4 regions of the Variovorax sp. efr-133-TYG-130 genome follow, and region 3 is predicted to be linked to each of the others. Evidence: predicted binding sites of a transcription regulator. Region 3 holds the regulator's gene; each other region holds the start of a gene.

Evidence for each region. The regulator sigma-54, encoded in region 3, starts transcription at its own class of promoters, with help from an activator protein. The targets are predictions, from matches to a motif close to TGGCANGNAANCTGCTTT.
Region 1: the regulator sigma-54 is predicted to act here: its motif matches at 3,472-3,489, upstream of QRN67_RS19120 (isopenicillin N synthase family dioxygenase).
Region 2: the regulator sigma-54 is predicted to act here: its motif matches at 2,050-2,067, upstream of QRN67_RS15075 (nitrate regulatory protein).
Region 4: the regulator sigma-54 is predicted to act here: its motif matches at 2,907-2,924, upstream of QRN67_RS09520 (ammonium transporter).

What each region holds. Positions count from the first base shown of each region.
Region 1 covers NZ_JARVTD010000022.1:30,746-36,222, reverse strand. Annotated here, with positions in the region: gene QRN67_RS19135 (ABC transporter ATP-binding protein) at 1-642, opposite strand, end outside; gene QRN67_RS19130 (BMP family ABC transporter substrate-binding protein) at 646-1,713, opposite strand; gene QRN67_RS19125 (VOC family protein) at 1,819-2,205, opposite strand; gene QRN67_RS19120 (isopenicillin N synthase family dioxygenase) at 2,413-3,414, opposite strand; gene rutR (HTH-type transcriptional regulator RutR) at 3,641-4,348, shown strand; gene rutF (NADH-dependent FMN reductase RutF) at 4,389-4,940, opposite strand; gene QRN67_RS19105 (malonic semialdehyde reductase) at 4,955-5,477, opposite strand, start outside.
Region 2 covers NZ_JARVTD010000011.1:122,795-128,271, reverse strand. Annotated here, with positions in the region: gene QRN67_RS15080 (CmpA/NrtA family ABC transporter substrate-binding protein) at 1-427, opposite strand, end outside; gene QRN67_RS15075 (nitrate regulatory protein) at 761-2,014, opposite strand; gene tsaD (tRNA (adenosine(37)-N6)-threonylcarbamoyltransferase complex transferase subunit TsaD) at 2,142-3,203, shown strand; gene QRN67_RS15065 (alpha/beta hydrolase-fold protein) at 3,139-3,900, opposite strand; gene QRN67_RS15060 (Hsp20/alpha crystallin family protein) at 4,090-4,461, opposite strand; gene QRN67_RS15055 (branched-chain amino acid ABC transporter substrate-binding protein) at 4,587-5,477, shown strand, end outside.
Region 3 covers NZ_JARVTD010000007.1:33,995-39,471, reverse strand. Annotated here, with positions in the region: gene lptA (lipopolysaccharide transport periplasmic protein LptA) at 72-773, shown strand; gene lptB (LPS export ABC transporter ATP-binding protein) at 770-1,564, shown strand; gene QRN67_RS08700 (RNA polymerase factor sigma-54) at 1,585-3,192, shown strand; gene QRN67_RS08695 (phospholipase D family protein) at 3,203-4,804, shown strand; gene QRN67_RS08690 (LysE family translocator) at 4,833-5,477, opposite strand.
Region 4 covers NZ_JARVTD010000007.1:215,745-221,221, reverse strand. Annotated here, with positions in the region: gene QRN67_RS09535 (amino acid ABC transporter substrate-binding protein) at 1-54, shown strand, start outside; gene QRN67_RS09530 (pyridoxal phosphate-dependent aminotransferase) at 51-1,286, shown strand; gene QRN67_RS09525 (hypothetical protein) at 1,314-1,616, opposite strand; gene QRN67_RS09520 (ammonium transporter) at 1,635-2,870, opposite strand; gene QRN67_RS09515 (TSUP family transporter) at 3,248-4,006, shown strand; gene QRN67_RS09510 (tripartite tricarboxylate transporter permease) at 4,136-5,477, opposite strand, start outside.

The DNA.
Region 1 (5,477 bases), on a different contig from region 3:
CGTCACGCGGTCGGCGTACGTTTTCACGTCGGCCATCTTGTGCGTGACCAGCACCACCGCGGCGCCCTTGCGCGCCAGCCCCTGCACGGTCTGCAGCAGGCGCGCGGCTTCCTGGTCGGTCAGCACGGCGGTGGGCTCGTCGAGGATCAGGATGCGCGCGCCCGCCAGCAGCACCTTGAGGATCTCCACGCGCTGCTGCTCGGCGATCGACAGCGCATCGACGCGCTTCGACGGATCGATGTCGAAGCCCAGCTCCGAGGCCTTGTTGCGGATGTCGCGCTCTATTTCGCGCAGCCTTTCGCCGTGGCTCTGGAAGCCGACAGGCGGCGGCGCGGTGAGCAGGATGTTCTGCGCCACGGTGAACGGCCGCACCAGCTTGAAATGCTGGTGGACCATGCCGATGCGCTGCCTGGCCGCATCGCGCGGGCCGGCGAAGCGCACCGCGTTGTCATCCACCAGCAGCTGGCCCGCCTCGGGCGCATAGAGCCCGGCCGCGATGTTCATGAGCGACGACTTGCCCGCGCCGTTCTCGCCGAGCAGGGCATGCACCTCGCCCCAGCGCGCGGTGAAGTGGGCGTCGGTCAGTGCCGCGAAGCCGTCGAAGGACTTGCGGATGCCGGTGAGTTCCAGCGCATTGGGCATGGCTTACTTCTGCGTGACCACGCCCTTGACGAACCAGTCCATCTTCCAGAGGTCGGCATCGGACAGCACCGCGCCCTTGGCGACGCGCTCCTTGCCGTCGCGGTCGGCGAGCGGGCCGGCGTAGATCTGCTTGCCCTTCATGATCGCGTCGCGCTCGGCGGTGATGAGCGCGGCCTTGTCCTTGGGCACGGCCGGGCCGAAGCCGGCGATGTCGGTGCCGCCGTCCTTCATCTCGATGAAGGCGCCGTACTGGGCTGGCTTCCAGTTGCCGGCCATGATCTTCTTGAGTTCCGGCGTGAGGAAGCGGTCCCACACCCACACCGACGAGCACAGCGTGGCCTTGGGCGCGAACTGGCGCAGGTCGCGGTGGTGGCCGGTGCCGTACACGCCGCGCTCCTGCGCCACGATCTGCGGCGTGGGGCTGTCGACGTGCTGGCCGATCACGTCGGCGCCCTGGTCGATCAATGCCGCGGCTGCCGCGCGTTCCTTCACCGGGTCGTTCCACGCGCCGGTGTAGATCACGTTGACGGTGGCGTTCGGGTTCATCTTCTGCGCGCCGAGCGCGAAGGCGTTGATGGTCCAGTTCACCACGCCGAAGGGGTTGGCCGCGACGAAGCCGAGCTTGCCGGTCTTCGACGCCGCGCCTGCGGCCATGCCGCAGAGGTACTGGCTCTCGTAGGTGCGGCCGTAGAACGACTCGAGGTTGCTGCCGTTGGTGGTGCCCGAGCCGTTGAGGAAGGCCACGTCGGGGTACTTGGCGGCCAGGTCCTTGAAGCTGTCGGAGTATCCGAAGGCGGTGCCGATGACGATGTTGGCGCCGCGCTGGATGAACTTCTCCGCGGCGGGCTTGATGGCCGATGCGTCTTCGGGCACGTTCTCGACGAACTGGATCTTCTGGCCGATTTCCTTCTCGATCTTCACGCGGGCTTCGTCGAAGGCCTGCGTCCAGCCGCCGTCGTTCTTGGGGCCGAAGTAGAGCATCGCGATCTTCGGCTTGTCCTTGAGCGTGAAGCCGTCGGCCGCAGCGGCGGGCAGCGTGGTGAAGAGCGCGCCGCCGGCTGCGAGGGTCATGGCAAGCCCGAGGACGGGGCCGTGGGAGGGAGTGCGCGGCATGAAGCAACCTTTCGTGGGGAGCATGGGAAGAGAGGAGAAAAAAAGGGGGGAGGTCGCGTGCGGCTACATCATGAAATTGATGCGGAACACGTTGCCTTCGGGGTCGAGCAGCACCGACTGGTACCAGTTGTAGTAAGTGACGTAGGGCGCCTTCACCAGCGTGGCGCCGGCCTCCAGGGCAACGGGCACCATGCGGTCGACGTCGGCCTGGCTGTCGACGTCGATGTTCAGCAGGAACTTGACGCCGCGTGTGTCGGAGTACTCGCTCAGGTGCAGCAGCTCGTAGGCGTCGAGCGCGTTGAAGCCGAGGCTCGACTTGCCGGTGTCCAGGCCGCGGAAGATGGGGGAGCGGATGGCTTCTATCTCTGTGAAGCCGAACACGCGCTGGTAGAAGCCGCTGAGCGCGACCACGTCTTTGGCGAAGACGTTGACGTAGGAGAGGTGTGCCATGTCTGTGCTTTTTGATGTGGTGTTTTTCAGGGCGCGTGCACAGGCCGTCGGGTACTCCCCTCCGCGAATGTCCCCCGCCCTTCGGGCTCCTCCTTTATTTCGCTGCGGGGAGCACCCGACGCCCTGTGCACAGGGCACGCTGCTGGTGCTCGGCTGATCAACAACTGCTCGGCGTGAGCGCGCCCCGAAGAACAGCGGTAAGTCATCTCAAGCCACCACCTTGGTCCCGCCGAAGGTCGTCTGCTTGACGAACTTCGACGTCAGGTGGTCTCCGGAGGAAATGGGCGCGTACTTGGCAACCTCGCCGGGCGCGAGGCAGCTCGGCAGGCACTCGACCATCGCGTCGTAGTTCGGCTGGTGGAAGAACACCAGCGACTGGCGGCGGTTGGTGCTCGCCACCTCGAACGGCGGGTTGATCACGCGGTGCAGCGTGGACACCCACTGGTCGTTGGTCCACTGCATCATCAGGTCGGCAATGTTGACGACCAGGCCGCCCTCGACCTGCGGCACGTCGACCCACTGGCCTGCCTTGTTGAACACCTGCAGGCCCTTGTCGTCGGGCAGCACGATGGTGAGGCTGCCGTAGTCGCTGTGCGCGCCCGCGCGCAACTGGCCCGGCAGCGGCTGCTCGCGCTGCGGTGGATAGCTCAGCACGCGGAACATGCTGATGTGCTCGTCGATCTTGTCGTCGAAGAAGGTCTCGGGCAGGGAGAGGCCGAGCGCGAAGATGCGCATCAGCGAGCGCGAGAGATCGCTCATGGCCTCGAAGTAGCCTTCGTAGGCTTCGCGGAAACCGTCGATGGGCGGCCAGCTGTTGGGCTCGAAGTGCGGGCCGGCGGCGGGGCCGCGGTGATAGTCGTCGTCGGGCACGTTCGACGGGCCGATGGAGAACGACTCCTTCAGGTCGCCGGGCGCTGCCTCTTCGAGGCTGTAGGAGAGCCCCTCTTCGCCGACCGCGCTGTAGCCGCGCACCGCGTCTTCGCGCGGCCGGTCGACCTTGCGCTTCTCGGCCAGCGGCATGTCGAAGAACTGGCGCGAGAGCGACGACACGCGCTCTATCAGCTCGGGCGCGATGCCGTGGTTGGTGATGACGAGAAAGCCGATGCTTCGGCAGGCTTCGTCGACTTTTCTCGCAACCGCCGACTTGCCTTCGGCGGTGCCGTCGAAGTAGGGCGCGAGATCGATGATGGGAACGGACAGCAGGGTCATGGCAGCTTCCTCATTCGGTCGGTCATGCAGTCGTGCATGCGTTGGCATGCCTTTCGCCATGCAACGTCTGTGCCAGTTGGACCAAATGGACAAATCGCATTCGCCGCGTCAGCATGGTGCGCAACACCGCGTTGTGCCGCCGGTCGTGACGCAAGGCGATGCACCGTGGCCTTACAGTGGTGCGCCTTTTGAAAACCGATGAACGTGAAGAGAAGAGCGAGGGAAGATGCCGAAGACCAAGGCGCTGGCCGCAGCCAGCAGCAGTACCGACAAACCGGCGCGCAAGCGTGCCAAGCCGGCCGTGCGCAGTGCGTCGGCCGTGAACCGGCGGCTGCGCCAGATCGAGGACAAGCGCAGCGCGATCCTCGGCGCGGCGCTGGGGCTGTTCTCGCGCTTCGGCCTGCACGGCACATCGATCGACCAGGTGGCGGCGCGTGCCGATGTGTCGAAGAGCAACCTGCTCTATTACTTCGCGAACAAGGAAGAGCTCTACGTCAACGTGCTGCGCGACCTGCTCGCGCTGTGGCTCGAACCGCTGCGCGGCTTCAGCGCCGAGCAGGACCCGGCCGAGGCCATCGGCGGCTACATCCGCCGCAAGCTGGTGGTGTCGCGCGACCGGCCCGATGCATCGCGGCTGTTCTGCCTTGAAATGATCCAGGGCGCGCCGCTGCTGCGCGACGAACTGGACCGCGAGCTGCGCTCGCTGGTGGAGAAGAAATCGGAAGTGATCCGCGCCTGGGTCGAGTCCGGCAAGCTGGCGCCGATCGATCCGCACCACCTGATCTTCGCGCTGTGGGCGGTGACGCAGCACTACGCGGATTTCGGCGTGCAGGTGCAGGCGCTGACGGGGCACACGCTGGAAGATGCGGCGTTCTTCGAGGAGACGGTGGAGAACGTTCAGCGCATCGTGCTGCAGGGCATCGCGCCGCGCTGACTCTTGCCTTGCTCCCTCCCCTTCCGGGGGAGGAAGCAATTCAGTGCTGGGGCGGCGCCGCGATCTCGTGATAGCGCCGGTCGAAGTAGATCAAGCCCTGCGCCGCGCCGCCGATCGCAATCGACACGGCCTCGCAGAACAGCACGTCGTGCGTGCCCGCGCTCGTCGCGTGCACCACGCGGCAGTCGAAGGACACCGCCGCATCGTCGAGCATCGGCGAGCCGGTGGTCTTGCGGCTCCAGCGGCCGGCGGCGAAGCGCTCGTCCATCGGCGTCTTGCCGCCGAACAACGCGGACAGCGACTGGTGGCCCGCTGCCAGCACGTTCACGCACAGCACGCCGTTGGCTTTGAACGCCGGGTACACGGAAGCGGACCGGTTCAGGCACACCAGCAGCGTCGGCGGCTCGTCGGTCACGCTGCACACGGCCGATGCGGTGAAGCCGGCGCGGCCTGCCGGGCCGTCGGTGGTGATGATGTTCACCGCCGCGCCCAGCCGCGCCATCGCGTTGCGGTAGTCGGCCTTCTGCAAGCCCGCGGGCAAGCCGGCGGGGTTCGATGACGAAGGGGCGTGGGAGGCCATGGCGTTCAACATGGAGAGTGACTCCTTCAGGCCAGCACGCAGGCTTCGTCGAAGGGCAGCCGCGGCAGGCGGCCGAACACCTTCGACGCATCGCCGTGGCCGAGGTTGATGAGGAAATTGACGGTCCAGTCGGTGCCCTCGAAAAAGGCCGCGTCGACCTTCGCCTTGTCGAAGCCCGACATCGGGCCGGCGTCCAGGCCCGCCGCGCGCGCGGCCAGCAGCAGATAGCCGGCCTGCAGGCTCGCGTTGCGGAAGGCGGTCTCATGCGCGGCCTCGGGGCTGCCGGTGAACCAGCTGCGCGCGTCGGCATGCGGGAACAGCGTGGGCAGCTTGTCGTAGAACTTGCGGTCCCATGCGGCGATGACGGTGACCGGCGCGCTCATGGTCTTGTCGAGGTTGCCCTTGGAGAGCGCGGGCGCCAGGCGCTGCTTGCCTTCGGGCGTGCGCACGAACACGAAGCGCGCGGGCGAGCAGTTGGCCGAGGTCGGGCCCAGGCTCGCGAGCGAATAGATCTGCCGCAGTTGCGCGTCGGTGACGGGCTCGTCGGTC
Region 2 (5,477 bases), on a different contig from region 3:
CGCCCTTGTCGGAGAGCTTCTTCGACAGCGTGATGGCCTGGCCGTTGTTGTTGAGGGTCATGAGCACGGCCATGTCCTTCCTCGGGCCGCTCAGGCCCAGGTGCATGCCGTAGACCAGGCCGTAGAGCACGTGCGCCATGTCGATGTCGCCGTTGGAGAGCTTGTCGCGCACGCCGGCCCAGCTGGCTTCCTTGCTGGGCACGATCTTCACGCCGTACTTCTTGTCGATGCCCAGCACCGAGGCCATGACCACGCTGGCGCAGTCGGTCAGCGGTATGAAGCCGATCTTGACTTCTTCCTTCTCGGGCTTGTCGGAGCCCTGGGCCCAGACGGCCGCGCGCAGGGCGGGGTCGATGCCCACGGCGCCGATGGCGGCGGCTTGCAGGACGCGGCGTCGGCTGAGACGGGTTTTGAGCAGGTCGGTCATGTGGCGGGGCTCCGGTTGAAGGCAAACAAAAACAGCAAAGACAAAAACGAAAAGGCGTCCGCACCGCGCAGGGGCTGCTCGAAAACGAGCCCTTGCGGGATGGGGACGCCTTTGTCCGGTCGGTGGGTGGCACCCGCCGTTGGGTGCCGCCTGCCTGAAGACCCCTGGAGGTCTATGCGCTGGTTGCTTGCAAGCGGTGTGCCAGCCCTGCCGGGCGGTCTGCTGCTATCGGAAAAGTAGCTGGAACGTCTTGCGCTGCAAGGGCGAAGCGCCATCCGGACGGTGCACGGGCGACAGGCACGGTTGTTGTGCGGCGCACCAAATTGAACGCTTTCAGCGGGGAGGCGGGGGCAAGTAGTCGGCCATCGCGAGCACCGACTCGGCCACTTCGACGAGCCGGCGGCCCTGGTTCATGGCGGTCTCGCGCAGCATCTTGTGCGCTTCCTGCTCGCTCATGCGCCGGTGCGCCATCAGCAGGCCCTTGGCGCGCTCCACGAGCTTGCGTTCATTGAGCGAGGCGCGCACGGTCTGCAGTTCGTCGCTCATGGCCTGCAGCCGCTGCGACTGCTCCTGCACCATGTCGAGCACCGAGCGCTCGAGGTGGCGGCCGAGTTGCGCGGGCGTGGCGGCCTGTGCGTCGGCGTCGTCGAAGAACAGCGCGGCGTCGGTCTCCGGCGCCAGCGTGTCGAGCACCTGCCGGTAGGCCTGGAGTTCGCTGCGGGCCCGGGCTGTCTTGTGGCTGCAGAGCGCGCGCAGGTCGGCCTCGAGCCGGTCTTCGACGGTGCGCATGGCGTCGATGCGGCGCGTGCAGCAGTCGAACCAGGCCTGGCCGAGTGCGGAGTCGGCGGGCGCGGAGGTGGCGCCCCTGCGGCGCATGCGCTCCAGCTCGGCCAGGGTGGCGTCGGACTGGCTCTCGCGCCAGAGGGCGAGCACCGCATCGCCGGAAAAGTCGACGAACACCTGGAAGCATCGTTCCTGCGATTCGATCAGGTGCTGCCATTGCAGGCGCCGGGTTTCGTCGCTGCGGCCCTGGGCCAGCGCGGCGGCGCCGAATGCGCGTTCCTGGCCGGCAAACTCCTTGCCCTGCATGAAGTTGAACATCGCCACCAGGAGGCGCGATATCTCGGGGTCGGTGGCGCCGTCGGCCGCCTCGAACACGACCGACAGCAGACCGGCGATGAGCTTGACGAAGGCGGCGGTCGACTGCGACGGCTTGAGTTCGAGCGCATCGATGCGCCGGCGCAGGGCGGGCAGGGCGTCCAGCCCCGGCAGCACCCAGGCGATGCGGCTGAACAGCCGTGCGCCGTTGCCGGAGCCGACGCCGCGGTGATGCTCGGACTCGAGCTGGTCGAACCCGGCGCGCACTTCCTGCTCGAGCGCCAGGCATTCCGCGATCTGCGGGGCTCGCTGCTCGGCCAGGCGCACGCCGTGCGATGCAAGGAACACGTTCGACATGCCGCGCTCGCGCTGCAGCGCGTGCACCAGCCGACCGATCACGCCGACCAGTTCGCTGGTGCGCGCGAGCTGGTCCAGCTCGTCGATTTCGCAGCGGCGGGCGGCGATCAGAAAACTCAGTCCGGACTTCATGGTGGGTGCGTTCGCCTGCGGGGCCTTGGGGGAGCACTGCAACATCCGTGCCTCTCGGGGGCCTCCGGCGCGCCTGCGCTTGCCCCTTCGCGGGCGACCGCGGCAGGCGCCACCTACACTCGGCGGCATGCTCTTGTTGGGAATCGAATCATCCTGCGATGAAACCGGCGTGGCGCTGGTGGAGTCGCACGGCAACGCGCTGCCGGTGTTGCGCTCGCATGCGCTGCACAGCCAGATCGCCATGCACCAGGCCTACGGGGGCGTGGTGCCCGAACTGGCCAGCCGCGACCACATCCGCCGCGTGCTGCCGCTGACCGAGTCGGTCATGGCCGAGGCCGGCCGCTCGCTCGGTGAAATCGACGTGGTGGCCTACACGCGCGGACCGGGCCTGGCGGGTGCGCTGCTCGTGGGCGCCGGCGTGGCCTGCGCGCTGGGCGTGGCGCTGGGCAAGCCGGTGCTGGGCGTGCATCACCTTGAAGGACACCTGCTGTCGCCGTTCCTGAGCGCCGATCCGCCGGAGTTTCCGTTCGTGGCGCTGCTGGTGTCCGGCGGCCATACGCAACTGATGCGGGTGGACGGCGTGGGCCGCTACGAGCTGCTGGGCGAGACCATCGACGACGCGGCCGGCGAGGCCTTCGACAAGAGCGCCAAGCTCATGGGCCTGCCTTACCCGGGCGGGCCGTGGCTCGCGAAGCTGGCCGAAGGCGGCAACCCGGCGGCGTTCAAGCTGCCGCGCCCGCTGCTGCACAGCGGCGATCTCGACTTTTCGTTCGCCGGCCTGAAGACGGCGGTGCTCACCCAGGCCAAGAAGCTCGGCGACCAGCTCGAGGCCGGCAAGGCCGACCTCGCGGCGTCCACGCAGGCGGCCATCGTCGAGGTGCTGCTGAAGAAGTCGCTCGCCGCGCTCGACCAGACCGGCCTGAAGCGGCTGGTGGTGGCGGGCGGCGTGGGGGCGAACAGGAACCTGCGCGAGCAACTCGATGCCGCATGCGCAAGGCGCAAGGTCCGGGTGCACTACCCCGAGCTGCACCTGTGCACCGACAACGGCGCCATGATCGCCATGGCCGCCGCGATGCGCCTGCAGTCGGGCCTGTCGCAGGCGACCGAGCGCTATGCCTTCGACGTCAGACCGCGATGGCCATTGGCATCGCTGACGACCGAGGCGTCGATGCCGCAGGCTGCTGCATAGCAGGCTGCGGCTGGCGCGAGCGGCCGATGGCCGGCAGCGGCAGCACGTCCAGCACGTTGCGCCAGAGCTGGCGCCATTGCGGCCAGTCGTGGCCGCCTTCGGTGGTGAACACGCGGCCCGGCGGCAGTGCGTCGGCCAGCAGCTTGTGGTTGCTAGCAAAGCGGTCCTCGAGGCCGAACCCCAAGTACAGCGGCGGCAGGTTCTTCGAAGGCTGCGCCGAGAGGTATTGCTGGAAGAAGGGCCAGAGCTTGCGGTCGGGCTCTTCGTCGGGCTGCGGCCCGGTAGGTGCCTGCCATGCGCGCAGGCCGCCGGCCTTCTTGATCTCCGCGCCCAGCACCCGGCGCCCGAGGTAGGGCGCCAGCGCCACGATGCCGTCCACCGAGCCGGGCTTGGCCAGTTCGTGGATCAGCGCGCCGAAGCCGCCGATGGAAATGCCCACCAGCCAGATCGCCTTGTAGCCCTTGGCGCGCTGCGGCTCGATGACGTCCGCATGCAGGCGTTCGCTGAGCGTCTGGTCGTAGTAGTAGGAGACGTCGGCGTCCACCAGCAGCGCATCGGCTGCGAGGTGGCGCTCCCTGACGGCGCTGATGAATCCTTCGCGCTCGAACTCGTCGGGCTTGAGGTAGGCGCCTGGCAGGAACACCAGGAGCGTGTCGGATTGTTCGGTGGGGTTTGCAGGTTGAAGGTGAGTTTTCATGGTGCCAGGAGGGGCACCCGATCCGCACCGTCATGATTTTCGATGCGTTTACAAGACGCCCACGAAGAAGAAAGTACTAAGAAAACGTCACATGATGTGACGTTATGCACGCCTATTGTGAATAGGGAGCATGTTCAAAGTCAAAAGCAACCCTTGGCTGACACTTTCTTCTTGTGGGCATCGCCCTTACTAGTTGATTTGCAAACTCGTCGCCTGGCTCACCGGCACCAGTTTTCCGAGCTTCAGCGTGAGCACGCCGTTCTCGAGCTTGGCTTCGCTGGTGGCCGCGTCGATGTCCTGCGGCAGCTCGTAGGCGGCCTTGAACTGGCGCTTGGCTTCGGCCTTGCTGTCGATGCGCAGCACGGCGCCTTCGATGCTGATGGCGAGGTCTTCACGCGAGAAGCCGGGCACGTCGAGCGAGAGGGTCCAGCTCTTGTCGTCCTGTTCCACGAGCGGCGAACGGCGGGCACCCGCGAAGGCCTCGCTGGCGAAGCGTTCGAAGGCGCGGTCATAGCCGCGCGGAGCGAAACGGGCGGTGCGGAGGGTAGGTGCGAAAAACATGTGAAGAACTCCTGAATGAACACAATGGGGACAAGGAATGTGTGTCCCTTACACTGCGCGGCCGTTCCATCGTGTGAGTGCCGCTTGACACCTCATCTAGGCGCAGTGGCAAGCGTTTCAAGACAATGAATCCCCCCTTTAATTTGCGTCGCGAGACCTTGAAATTCGCGGCGCTGGCGCTATGCGCGAGGCCCTTCGCGGCGCTCGCCCAGGCTTCGCCCGCACCCATCCGCCTCGCGCTGATCGAGAGCATGAGCGGCCCTTTCGCCAACACCGGCGAGGCCGTTTTCCGCAACCTGCTGTGGGCCGTGGAGCGCGTGAACGCGCGCGGCGGCATCAGGCTGCCTGGCGGCGCGCGCATGCTGCAGCTCGACCGCTACGACAGCAAGGGGCAGAACGAAGAAGCGCTCTCCGCGTTGCGCGCAGCAATGGACGACGGCGCGCGCATCGTGCTGCAGGGCAACTCGTCGGCCACGGCCGCGGCGCTGGTCGATGCCATCGACAAGAACAACGAACGCGACCCGTCGCGGCGCTTGATCTTCCTGAACTACGCGGCTGTCGATCCGGTGCTCACCAACGAGCGCTGCAGCTTCTGGCACTTCCGCTTCGACGCCCATGCCGACATGCGCGTGGCGGCTCTGATGGACGTGGTGAAGGACGACGCCGCGCTCAAGCGCGTCTACCTCATCGGGCAGGACTACAGCTTCGGCCAGTCGGTGCTGCGCGAAGCGCGCCGGCAGCTCGGCGCGCAGCGGCCCGACGTGGAGATCGTCGGCGACGAACTGCACCCGATGGGCAAGGTGAAAGACTTCGCGCCGTACGCGACGAAGATCATTGCGAGCGGCGCGCAGGCCGTGGTCACGGGCAACTGGGGCAACGACCTCACGCTGCTGGTGAAGGCGGCGCGCGAGGCCGGGTTCAACGGCACCTTCTATACCTTCTACGGCAATGCGCTGGGTGCACCCGCTGCCATCGGCGACGCGGGCATCGGCCGCGTGGTCGCGGTGGCCGACTGG
Region 3 (5,477 bases):
GGGCTTTTTCATCTGTGCGTGCGGGTTGTCGCAATCAGCCGCATACAATGCCGAGCAAGTTTCGTGCCTCTATGACATTGCATTCTTACTCCACCACTCCCTTCCTGCGTCGCGGCGGCCGCCTGGCCGCCGCCGCGTTGCTGCTGGCCGGCCTTGCCTCGGGCGCCCTGGCCGAGACCGCCGACCGCAGCAAGCCGATGAACATCGAGTCGGATGCCATGCGCTACGACGACCTCAAGCAGACCAGCGTGTTCACGGGCAACGTGCTGGTAACAAAAGGCACGATCATCATCCGCGGCGCGCGGCTCGATGTCCGCCAGGACGCCGAGGGCTACCAGTACGGCGTGGTCACGGCGGCACCCGGCAAGCGGGCCTATTACAAGCAGAAGCGCAACGCCCCCGACGAGTGGATCGAGGGCGAGTCCGAAGTCATCGAGTACGACAGCCGTGCCGACAACGTCAAGTTCATCCGCAACGCGGAAATGCGCCGCCTGCTCGGTTCCACGCCGAACGACGTGAGCACCGGCGCCCTGATCGTCTACGACCAGAGCAACGACACCTACACGGTCAACGGTTCCACCGTGCCGCCGAACACCGCGGTCAACGCGTCGTCCCCGAGCGGCCGCGTCAAGACCATCCTGACACCCAAGGCCGCCACGGCGCCCGCGCCCGGCGCACCGGCCGGAGCCAAGCCGGCAGCGTCCACGCCCGCGCCCGGCACGGGCCTGCGCTCGACCACCACGCTCGGTGGCGATGGAGAAACCCGCAAGTGATCGAAACCGCTGGAACCCAGGAAGCCAACGGCGCACCGGGCAGCCGCCTGGTGGCGCGCGGCCTGAAGAAGAGCTACGGCAGCCGCACGGTCGTGAAGGACGTCTCGCTCGACGTGCAGAAGGGTGAAGTCGTCGGGCTGCTCGGCCCCAACGGCGCCGGCAAGACCACCTCGTTCTACATGATCGTCGGGCTGGTGCGCGCCGACGCGGGCGACATCACCATCGACGGCGAGCCCATCGCCCACATGCCCATCCACCGCCGCGCGCGCATGGGCCTGAGCTACCTGCCGCAGGAAGCCTCGATCTTCCGCAAGCTCACGGTGGAGGAAAACGTGCGCGCCGTGCTCGAACTGCAGCACGAGCCCGACGCGAGCGGCAAGCTCGCGCCGCTGTCCAAGCAGCACATTGAAGAGCGCCTGTCCGAACTGCTGGCCGACCTGCGCGTCGACCACCTGCGCGATTCGCCGGCGCTGGCGCTGTCGGGCGGCGAGCGACGCCGCGTCGAGATCGCACGCGCCCTGGCCACCCAGCCGCGCTTCATCCTGCTGGACGAGCCCTTCGCCGGCATCGACCCGATCGCCGTCATCGAAATCCAGCGGATCATCAGCTTCCTGAAGGAGCGCGGCATCGGCGTGCTCATCACCGACCACAACGTGCGCGAAACGCTGGGCATCTGCGATCACGCGTTCATCATCAGCGACGGGCATGTGCTGGCACAAGGTACGCCCTCGGAGATCGTCGACAACGCCGAGGTACGCAGGGTGTACCTGGGCGAACACTTCCGCATGTAAGGAAGGGTCGGGTTCTCCACATGAAGCAAGGGCTGTCCCTTCGCGTCTCGCAGCACTTGGCGTTGACGCCCCAACTGCAGCAGTCGATCAGGCTGCTCCAACTCTCCACGCTCGAACTGAGCCAGGAAGTGGAGCAGATGCTCGACGAGAACCCCTTCCTCGAGCGCACCGCGGAAGAAGCGGCGCGCGAGGAGTTCGGGCTCGACACCGCCGACGCGCCCGCGGCGCGCGATGACGGCAGTGACGGCGGCGACGGCGAGAGCGACTTCACCCCGCCGCCTGCCAGCACCTCCACCGCCTCGACCGAGACCGCCACCACCACCACGGCCGACTCCGACGGCCCCGCCGCCGAGATCGCCGAGCGCGAGCCCGACTGGGAAGGCGACGGCACCGTCGACATGGCGCCCGACGACAGCGAGTGGGGCAGCGACGCTCCCGCGCGCCAGAACAACCTGGGCGACGACGAACGCGCCGACGCCACCGAACTCGCGCGCAGCCAGGAATCGCTGCAGTCGTTCCTGCACCGCCAGGCGCTGAGCCTGCGCCTGAGCGAGAACGACAGCGCCGCGCTGCGTTTCCTGATCGAGTCGCTCAACGACGACGGCTACCTCGAAGACTCCCTGCCCGCGCTGGCCTCGGGCCTGGCCGGCGACGACAACGACCAGTTCGACGACCTGGTGCACCACTTCCAGGTGGCGCTCGGCCTGCTGCAGAGCCTGGAGCCGGTGGGCGTTGGCGCGCGCGACCTCGGCGAATGCCTGAGCATCCAGCTGCGCGCGCTGGCTGCCGAGGACGACGACGAGGACGAAGAGCAGGCACAGGTCTACAAGACCGCGATCGCCATCTGCAAGCAGCCGATGGAGCTGCTCGCGCGGCGCGACTTCAAGCGCCTGGCCACGCTCACCCGCAGCAGCGAAGAGCTGGTGCGCTCGGCGCTGCAGGTCATTGCGCGGCTGGAGCCCAAGCCGGGGCGCCGTTTCGTCGACGTCGAGCGCAACATCGTCATTCCCGACGTGATCGTCACCAAGACCGGACGCGGCACCAACGTCAAGTTCCGCGTCATGCTGAATCCCGAGGTCATGCCGCGCCTGCGCGTGCACGACATCTATGCCGGTGCGCTCAAGTCGCACAAGGGCGAGGGCAGCCAGGCGCTTTCGCAGCGGCTGCAGGAGGCGCGCTGGTTCATCAAGAACATCCAGCAGCGCTTCGACACCATCCTGCGCGTGAGCAACGCCATCGTCGAGCGCCAGAAGAGCTACTTCGTGCACGGCGAGCTGGCCATGCGCCCGCTGGTGCTGCGCGAAATTGCGGACGAACTGGGCCTGCACGAATCCACCATCTCGCGCGTGACCACCGCCAAGTACATGGCCACGCCGTTCGGCACGGTCGAGCTGAAGTATTTCTTCGGCTCGGCGCTGGGCACCGAGACCGGCGGCAACGCGTCGAGCACGGCGGTGCGCGCGCTGATCAAGCAGTTCGTGAGCTCCGAGAGCATCAAGAAGCCGCTGTCGGACAGCCAGATCTCCGAGATGCTGAAGGAGCAGGGCATCGAGTGCGCGCGCCGCACCGTGGCCAAGTACCGCGAGGCCTTGCGCATTGCGCCCGCCAATCTGCGCAAGGCCCTGTAGAAAGCCTTCGATGAGCCGTCTCCCGATGTCGCGCTGGGGCCATTGGGTGATCGCTTTGCTGGCCGTGCTGCTGTTCAGCGGCTGCGCCACCCTGCCCGACGAGGCGCCGCGCCCGCCCACCAAGGCCATGGCCGTGTCGGCCGACACCGCGCTCGGCAAGCTCGCGATGGCGGCCCAGCCCGACCCCGACCTGAGCGGCTTTCGCCTGATGCCCGGCGGCGACTTCGCCTTCGCCACCCGCATAGAGCTCGCGCGCCGCGCCCAGCGCACGCTGGACGTGCAGTACTACCAGATCGAGAACGACGAGACCGGCCGCTACCTGCTGCGCACCCTGCGCGACGCCGCCCTGCGCGGCGTGCGCGTGCGGGTGCTCATGGACGACCTCTACACCTCCGGCGAAGACGAACTGCTGCTCGGCTTTGCCGCTACGCCGAATGTGGAGCTGCGGCTGTTCAACCCGTTCCCGGCCGGGCGCAGCAGCCTGGTCAGGCGCTTCGCGGCTTCGCTGTTCGACTTCAGCCGCGTGAACCGCCGCATGCACAACAAGCTGTTCATCGCCGACGGCGCGATGGCGGTGGCGGGCGGGCGCAACATCGGCAACCAGTACTTCACGCGCACGGCGGGCGAGAACTTTCTAGACCTCGACACCTTCGTGACCGGCGCGCTCATTCCCCGGCTCGGCAGCCTGTTCGACCAATACTGGAACAGCACTTATGTGCGCCCCGTGCAGTCGGTGGTGGCGAGCAACCTTTCGCGCGAGGAACTGCAGCGCCGCTTCGACGCCGCCACCGGCGCCGACACCACCCCGCCGCCGCCGCCGCCCGCGCCCAACGACCTGCTGGGCTACAGCCCGATCGCCGACGACCTGAACGCCGGCAGGCTGGGCCTGATCTGGACCCTGGCCGAGGCCTATGCCGACTCGCCCGACCGCGTGATCGGCAAGACCGCGTCGTACGGCGGCGTGCCGCTGCTAGACGTCGACAGCGTGCGCTACAACGTGGTCGAGCAGATGCGCCGCGCGCGCGCCGAGGTCACCATCGTCTCGCCCTACCTGATACCGGGCGCCACGGGGCTCGAGGTGATGCGCGAGATCCGCGGGCGCGGCGTGAAGATCAGCGTGGTCACCAATTCGCTGGCAGCCACCGACGAGCCGCTGGTGCACACCGCCTACCGCCGCTACCGGCCCGACATGCTCAAGCTCGGCGCCGACCTGTACGAGCTGAGCTCCACGCGCACCCGGCGCAGCGTGCGGCTGGGGCTTTTCGGCACCACGGTCGGGCGGCTGCATGCGAAGTCGGCGGTGATCGACCGGCGCACGCTGTTCGTGGGTTCGATGAATTTCGATCCGCGCTCGGAATCGCAGAACACCGAGATCGGCCTGATCATCCACAGCCCCGAAATGGCGCAGCAGATGCTCAAGCTGCTCGACGTGCTCAAGCAGCAGGGCGCCTACCGGCTGCGCTTTGCCGAAGGCAACAACGACGGGCGCATCGAATGGGTCAGCGACGATGCCGGCCAGATCACGGTGCTGCACGAGGAGCCCGATTCGGGCTTCTGGGACCGCACCATGCTCGAACTGCTGGCGCCGCTGACGCCCGAGAGCCTGCTCTAGGCCTGCTTCAGGCGCGGCCGGTGCCCGGTCAGTGGCCGCCGCGCAAGGCCGACCAGACCAGCCGCACCCCCAGCAGCCCCATCACGCCGCCGGCCGCGCGGTCGATCCAGGCCTTGTAGCGCAGGTAGGCCGAGCGCGGCGCCGCCGAGGAAAGCGCCAGCGCCACGATGGCGTACCAGCCGGTCTCGATGCAGAAGATCACGGCCGGCACCGCCAGCGCCAGCACCAGCGGCACCTCGCGCGGCAGGAAGGCGGCGAAGATGCTGGCGTAGACCACGGCCGTCTTCGGGTTGCTGACCTGGGTCGCCAGGCCCAGCAGGAAGGTGCGGCCGCCACGCCCCTGCCGGCCGGGGGAGTTACCCACATCGGGTGTCACGGCCAGTGGCTGGCGCGCGCCGCGGCAGATGCGAAAACCCAGGTAGACGAGGTAGGCGCCGCCGAAGCCTTTTATCGCCAGGTAGAGCCCCGGCACCGCCAGGAACGCCGCCTGCAGTCCCGCAAGCGCCGCGATGGCGAAGACCAGTCCGCCAGCCCCCATGCCCAGCGCCGCAGCCAGCCCGTCGCCGCGCGAGGCTACGGCCGTGCGCGCCACCATCACGAAACTCGGGCCCGGGCTCATCGCGCCCACCGCCATCGCGCCGGCGATGCCTAGCAAGGAAAGGGTGTTGTCCAT
Region 4 (5,477 bases), 180 kb from region 3:
AGGCAGCTGATGGCCGAGCCCAACGACAAGCCGCTGGAGGCCTACGCCAAGTGACCACGGACACCGCAGCAACGGCCCCTGGCGTCTTCGAGCCGGCGCAGCGCGTGCGCGCCATCGGCGTCTCGGAGATCCTGCGCATCACCGACCATGCCAACGCGCTCAGGCGTGCGGGCCGCCCGGTGATCGTGCTGGGCGCGGGCGAGCCCGACTTCGACACGCCGCAGAACGTGCGCGACGCCGCGGTGCGCGCCATCGGCCGCGGCGACACGCGCTACACCGTGCTCGACGGCAGCCCGGCCATGAAGGCGGCGGTGCAGCTGAAATTCAGGCGCGACAACGCGCTCGAGTTCGCGCTCGACGAGATCAGCGTGAGCGCGGGCGCCAAGCAGGTCATCTTCAACGCGATGATGGCCAGCCTGGACCCGGGCGACGAGGTGATCCTGCCCGCGCCGTACTGGACCTCCTATGCCGACATCGTGCAGGTCTGCGGCGGCGTGCCGGTGCCGGTGGCCTGCACCGAGGCCAACGGCTTCCGGCTCGACGCCGCGCAGCTGGAAGCCGCGATCACGCCGCGCACGCGCTGGATCTTCCTTAACTCGCCGTCGAACCCGAGCGGCGCGGCCTACAGCGCGGCGCAACTCCAGCCGCTGTGCGACGTGCTGCTGCGCCATCCGCGCGTGTGGGTGCTGGCGGACGACATCTACGAGCACATCCTCTACGACGGGCTCGCGTTCGCGACGCCGGCGGTGGTGGAGCCGCGCCTGCGCGAGCGCACGCTGACGGTCAACGGCGTGTCGAAGGCCTACGCCATGACCGGCTGGCGCGTCGGCTACGGCGCGGGTCCGCGCGCGCTGGTCGCGGCCATGGCCGTGGTGCAGAGCCAGACGACATCGTGCCCGTCGTCGATCAGCCAGGCCGCGGCCATCGAGGCGCTGACCGGCCCGCAGGACATCGTGGCGGAGCGCTGCGCCGACTTCCAGGCGCGCCGCGATTTCGTGGTGGCCGCGCTCAACCGCGCGCCGGGCCTGGGCTGCCGCGTGCCGGAGGGCGCGTTCTACACCTTCGCAAGCTGCGCCGGCGTGCTCGGCAAGCGCACCCGCGGCGGTGACGTGCTGCAAAGCGACAGCGACTTCTGCCGCTACCTGCTGCAGGACTTCGAAGTGGCGGTGGTGCCGGGCAGCGTGTTCGGGCTGGCGCCGTACTTCCGCATCTCCTATGCGACGTCGATGGCGCAGCTGGAAGAGGCCTGCGCGCGCATTGCCGCGGCCTGCGAAGCGCTGGAGTGAGCTGACGAGCCGGGGCCGGCTGGCGCCTCAGCGCAGCCCGCCCACATAGCGCGGCGGCGGCGTGGGCGGCTGGCCATCGGGCTGCCGCGCCGCCAGCCGGGCCGCGCGCGCCAGCGGCTCCATCGCCTGCTCCAGCCGCGTGGCGAGCTGGTAGAGCTCCTCGTCCTTGGTGTCGGCCGCGTGCGCGCGCGTCATGCGCACGATCTCGGCGGCGTACTCGGCGTTGGTCGCCATCCACTCGGTGTCGGTCACGCGCCCGTGCTTTCGCCGCAGCGCCACGTGAAGGCGGGCGGCGAGGGCGATGCGTTCGCTTTCGGACATGGATGGCATGGTTCCTCCGTCGGTGGATCAACTCCCCAGTTGTTCCTTGTGCTGTGCAAGATCGAGGCCCAGTACTTCGCTGTCGGCCTCCACGCGCAGCCCGACCAGCACGTGCACCAGGAAAAGCACCACCGCCGTCCCCGTTGCGCTGTAGATCGCCACGCTGCCGACCGCGATCGCCTGCGTCAGCACGTCGCCGGTGGCGCCCGAGATGCGCGCGTCGGCGAACACGCCCGTGAGCAGTGCGCCCACGATGCCCCCGATGCCGTGCACGCCGAACACGTCGAGCGAGTCGTCCGCACCCAGCATGTGCTTCAGCCCGGTGGCGCCCCAGTAGCAGGCCAGGCCCGCGATGGCGCCGATGGCCAGTGCCGCCGGCGGCGTGACGAAGCCGGCCGCCGGCGTGATGGCCACCAGCCCGGCCACCAGGCCCGAGCACAGGCCCAGCAGCGAGGGGCTGCGCCGCACGATCCACTCGCCGAGCATCCAGCTCATGGCGCCGGCAGCCGCCGCGATGTGCGTCACCAGCATCGCCAGGCCGGCGCGCCCGTCGGCCGCCACCGCCGAGCCCGCATTGAAGCCGAACCAGCCGACCCACAGCAGGCCCGCGCCCATCATGGTGAAAGCCAGGTTGTAGGGCTCGAAAGCCTCGCGCCCGTAGCCCTTGCGCGGACCCAGCGCATAGGCGCACACCAGCCCGGCGATGCCGGCGTTGACGTGCACCACCGAGCCGCCCGCGAAGTCGAGCGCGCCCATCTGCGCGAGCCAGCCGCCCGGCTCCCACACCCAGTGCGCGATCGGCGCATAGACCAGCACGCTCCACAGCAACGCGAACCACAGCACCGCCGAGAAGCGCATGCGCTCGACGAAGGCGCCGAGCACCAGCGCGGTGGTGATGATCGCGAAGGTCAGCTGGAACATCGCGTAGACCGACTCCGGCACGTTGGGCGCCACGTGGCTCACCGCGACCTGGCCGGCTTCCTTCAGGTATTCGAAGCCCGAGAACCAGAAGCGGCCCGCGCCGCCGAGCCACGGCCAGCCCTCGGTGAAAGCCAGCGAGTAGCCCACGGCGAACCACGTCAGCGACACCGCCGCGGCGACCGCCACCACGGCCGCCATCGTGGCCAGCACGTTCTTGCGGCGCACCATGCCCGCGTAGAAGAGCGCGATGCCGGGCAGCGTCATCAGCAGCACCAGCGCGGTCGAGGTCATCATCCAGGCGGTGTCCGCCGCGTTGATGGAGGCTTGCGATGCCAGTGCCATGGTCGTTTCTTCTTCGAGTGTTGGGCTGTGGCCGGACGTGCACAAGTCGTGCCACATCGTTAACCAGCAGAAACACTTTGGTTTGCGAATCTGCCTTCCGACTTAATGCAAAGCGGGTAATTCCTAATGCACTGGGCCGGTGCACGCCCTAAAGTCACGCCACTCGCGAACGGGCCCTGCTCGTGCTGCCGAGGGTCCGAGGAGACAGTTTCCAAGCAACTAGAAAAAAATGCTTCAAAGGCTCCGTACGAGATGCCGTGTTTGAGTTTGAAAGGCGCCGCTGGTCGGCGCCTTTTTTATGCCCGCGCGGCCTGAAGCGCCGGCGTCTCCTGCTACTTTTTTGATAGCGCCACCCCCGGTGAGAGAATCCGTCCCCTATGGAAATGCTGGTGGTGACGGGCGCCTCGCTGCTCGCGGGTTTTGTCGATTCGATCGTGGGCGGAGGTGGGCTGATCCTGGTGCCGGCATTGTTTGCCGTGTTCCCGGGCGCACCACCGGCCACGCTGCTGGGCACCAACAAGAGTGCGTCGATATGGGGCACGGCCGCCGCCGCCGCGCAATTCAGCCAGCGGGTGAAGATGCGCTGGGGCGCCCTGTGGCCGGCCGCGCTGCTCGGTTTCGTCGGCTCCATGCTGGGCGCCTGGGGCGTCACGCTGTTTCCGGGCGACTTCCTGCGCCGCGCGCTGCCGGTCATCCTGCTGGGCGTGCTGCTCTACACCCTGGCGCGCAAGGACATGGGCCGGCTGCATGCGCCGCGCTTCAGCGGCCGCGCCGAGACGCTGGCGGCCTGCACCATCGGCCTGTCGATCGGGTTCTACGACGGCTTCTTCGGCCCGGGCGCCGGCAGCTTCCTGGTGTTCCTGTTCGTGCGCTGGATGGGCTATGACTTCCTCAACGCCTCGGCCTCGGCCAAGATCATCAACACCCTGACCAACGCCGCCGCGCTGATATTGCTGGCCGCCAAGGGCCACGTCTGGTGGCACTACGGGCTGGCGATGGCGGTCGCCAACGTGGCGGGCAGCCTGCTCGGCACCCGCGTGGCAATGAAGCACGGCGCGGGCTTCGTGCGGGTGGTGTTCATCGTGGTGGTGAGCGCGCTGATCCTCAAGACCGCCTACGACGCGTTCCTCAAATGAAAACGGCCCGGAACCCCGGGCCGTTTCTTTCCAGAAACACCGCGGAACCGGCTCTGCCGGGCCGCAGGTGTTGCCCCCGGTAGGGGGAAGGCGAAGCGACACGAAGTGCCGCGCAGCCTGGGGGCGAGCCTATTCCTCCACGAAAGCTTCCTCGCGCTTGGCTTTGATGGCCGGGAGCAGCACGATGCCCAGCAGCGCCACCGCAGCCACCAGCAGCCCGGCCGACAGCGGCCGCGTGACGAACACGCTCCAGGCGCCGCGCGACAGCAGCAGCGCGCGCCGCAGGTTCTCTTCCATCATCGGCCCCAGGATGAAGCCCAGCAGCAGCGGCGCCGGCTCGGTGCGCAGCTTGATGAACAGGTAGCCGATGAAGCCGAAGGCCGCCACCATCCACACGTCGAAGGTGTTGTTGTTGGTCGAGTACACGCCGATGGCGCAGAACAGCACGATGGCCGGGAACAGGAACTTGTAGGGCACCGTCAGCAGCTTGATCCACATGCCGATCAGCGGCAGGTTCAGGATGATCAGCATCGCGTTGCCGATCCACATCGAGGCGATCAGGCCCCAGAACAGCTCGGGGTTGCTGGTCATCACCTGCGGGCCCGGCTGGATGTTGTGGATCGTCATGGCACCCACCATCAGCGCCATCACCGCGTTGGGCGGAATGCCCAGCGTCAGCAGCGGGATGAAGGAGGTCTGCGCGCCGGCGTTGTTGGCCGATTCTGGCGACGCCACGCCGCGGATGTTGCCCTTGCCGAAGGGCACTTCGCCGGGGCGCATCTTGATCTTCTTCTCCAGCGCATAAGAGGCGAATGAGGCCAGCAGCGCGCCGCCGCCAGGCAGGATGCCCAGTGCCGAACCCAGCGCAGTGCCGCGCAGCACCGCGGGCAGCATGCGCTTGAAGTCGTCCTTGGTCGGCCACAGGCCCTTGACCTTGTGCGTGAACACTTCGCGCTCGTCGTCCGGCTGCGAGAGGTTGCCGATGATTTCGCCGTAGCCGAACACGCCCATGGCGATGACCACGAAGCCGATGCCGTCGGTGAGTTCCGGAATGTCGAAGCTGTAGCGCGCCACGCCGGAGTTCACGTCGGTGCCGACGATGCCCAGCAGCAGGCCCAGCACGATCATGGCCACCGCCTTGATCAGCGAGCCGGAAGCCAGCACCACCGCGCCGATCAGGCCCAGCACCATCAGCGAGAAATACTCGGCCGGGCCGAACTTGAAGGCCAGCTCGGTCAGCGGCGGCGCGAAGGCAGCCAGGATCAGCGTGCCCACGCAGCCCGCGAAGAACGAGCCCAGGCCCGCCGCGGCGAGCGCCGGACCCGCGCGGCCCTGCCTGGCCATCTGGTAGCCGTCGATGCAGGTGACCACCGACGAAGACTCGCCCGGCAGGTTCACCAGGATGGCGGTGGTGGAGCCGCCGTACTGTGCGCCGTAGTAGATGCCGGCCAGCATGATCAGCGCCGACACG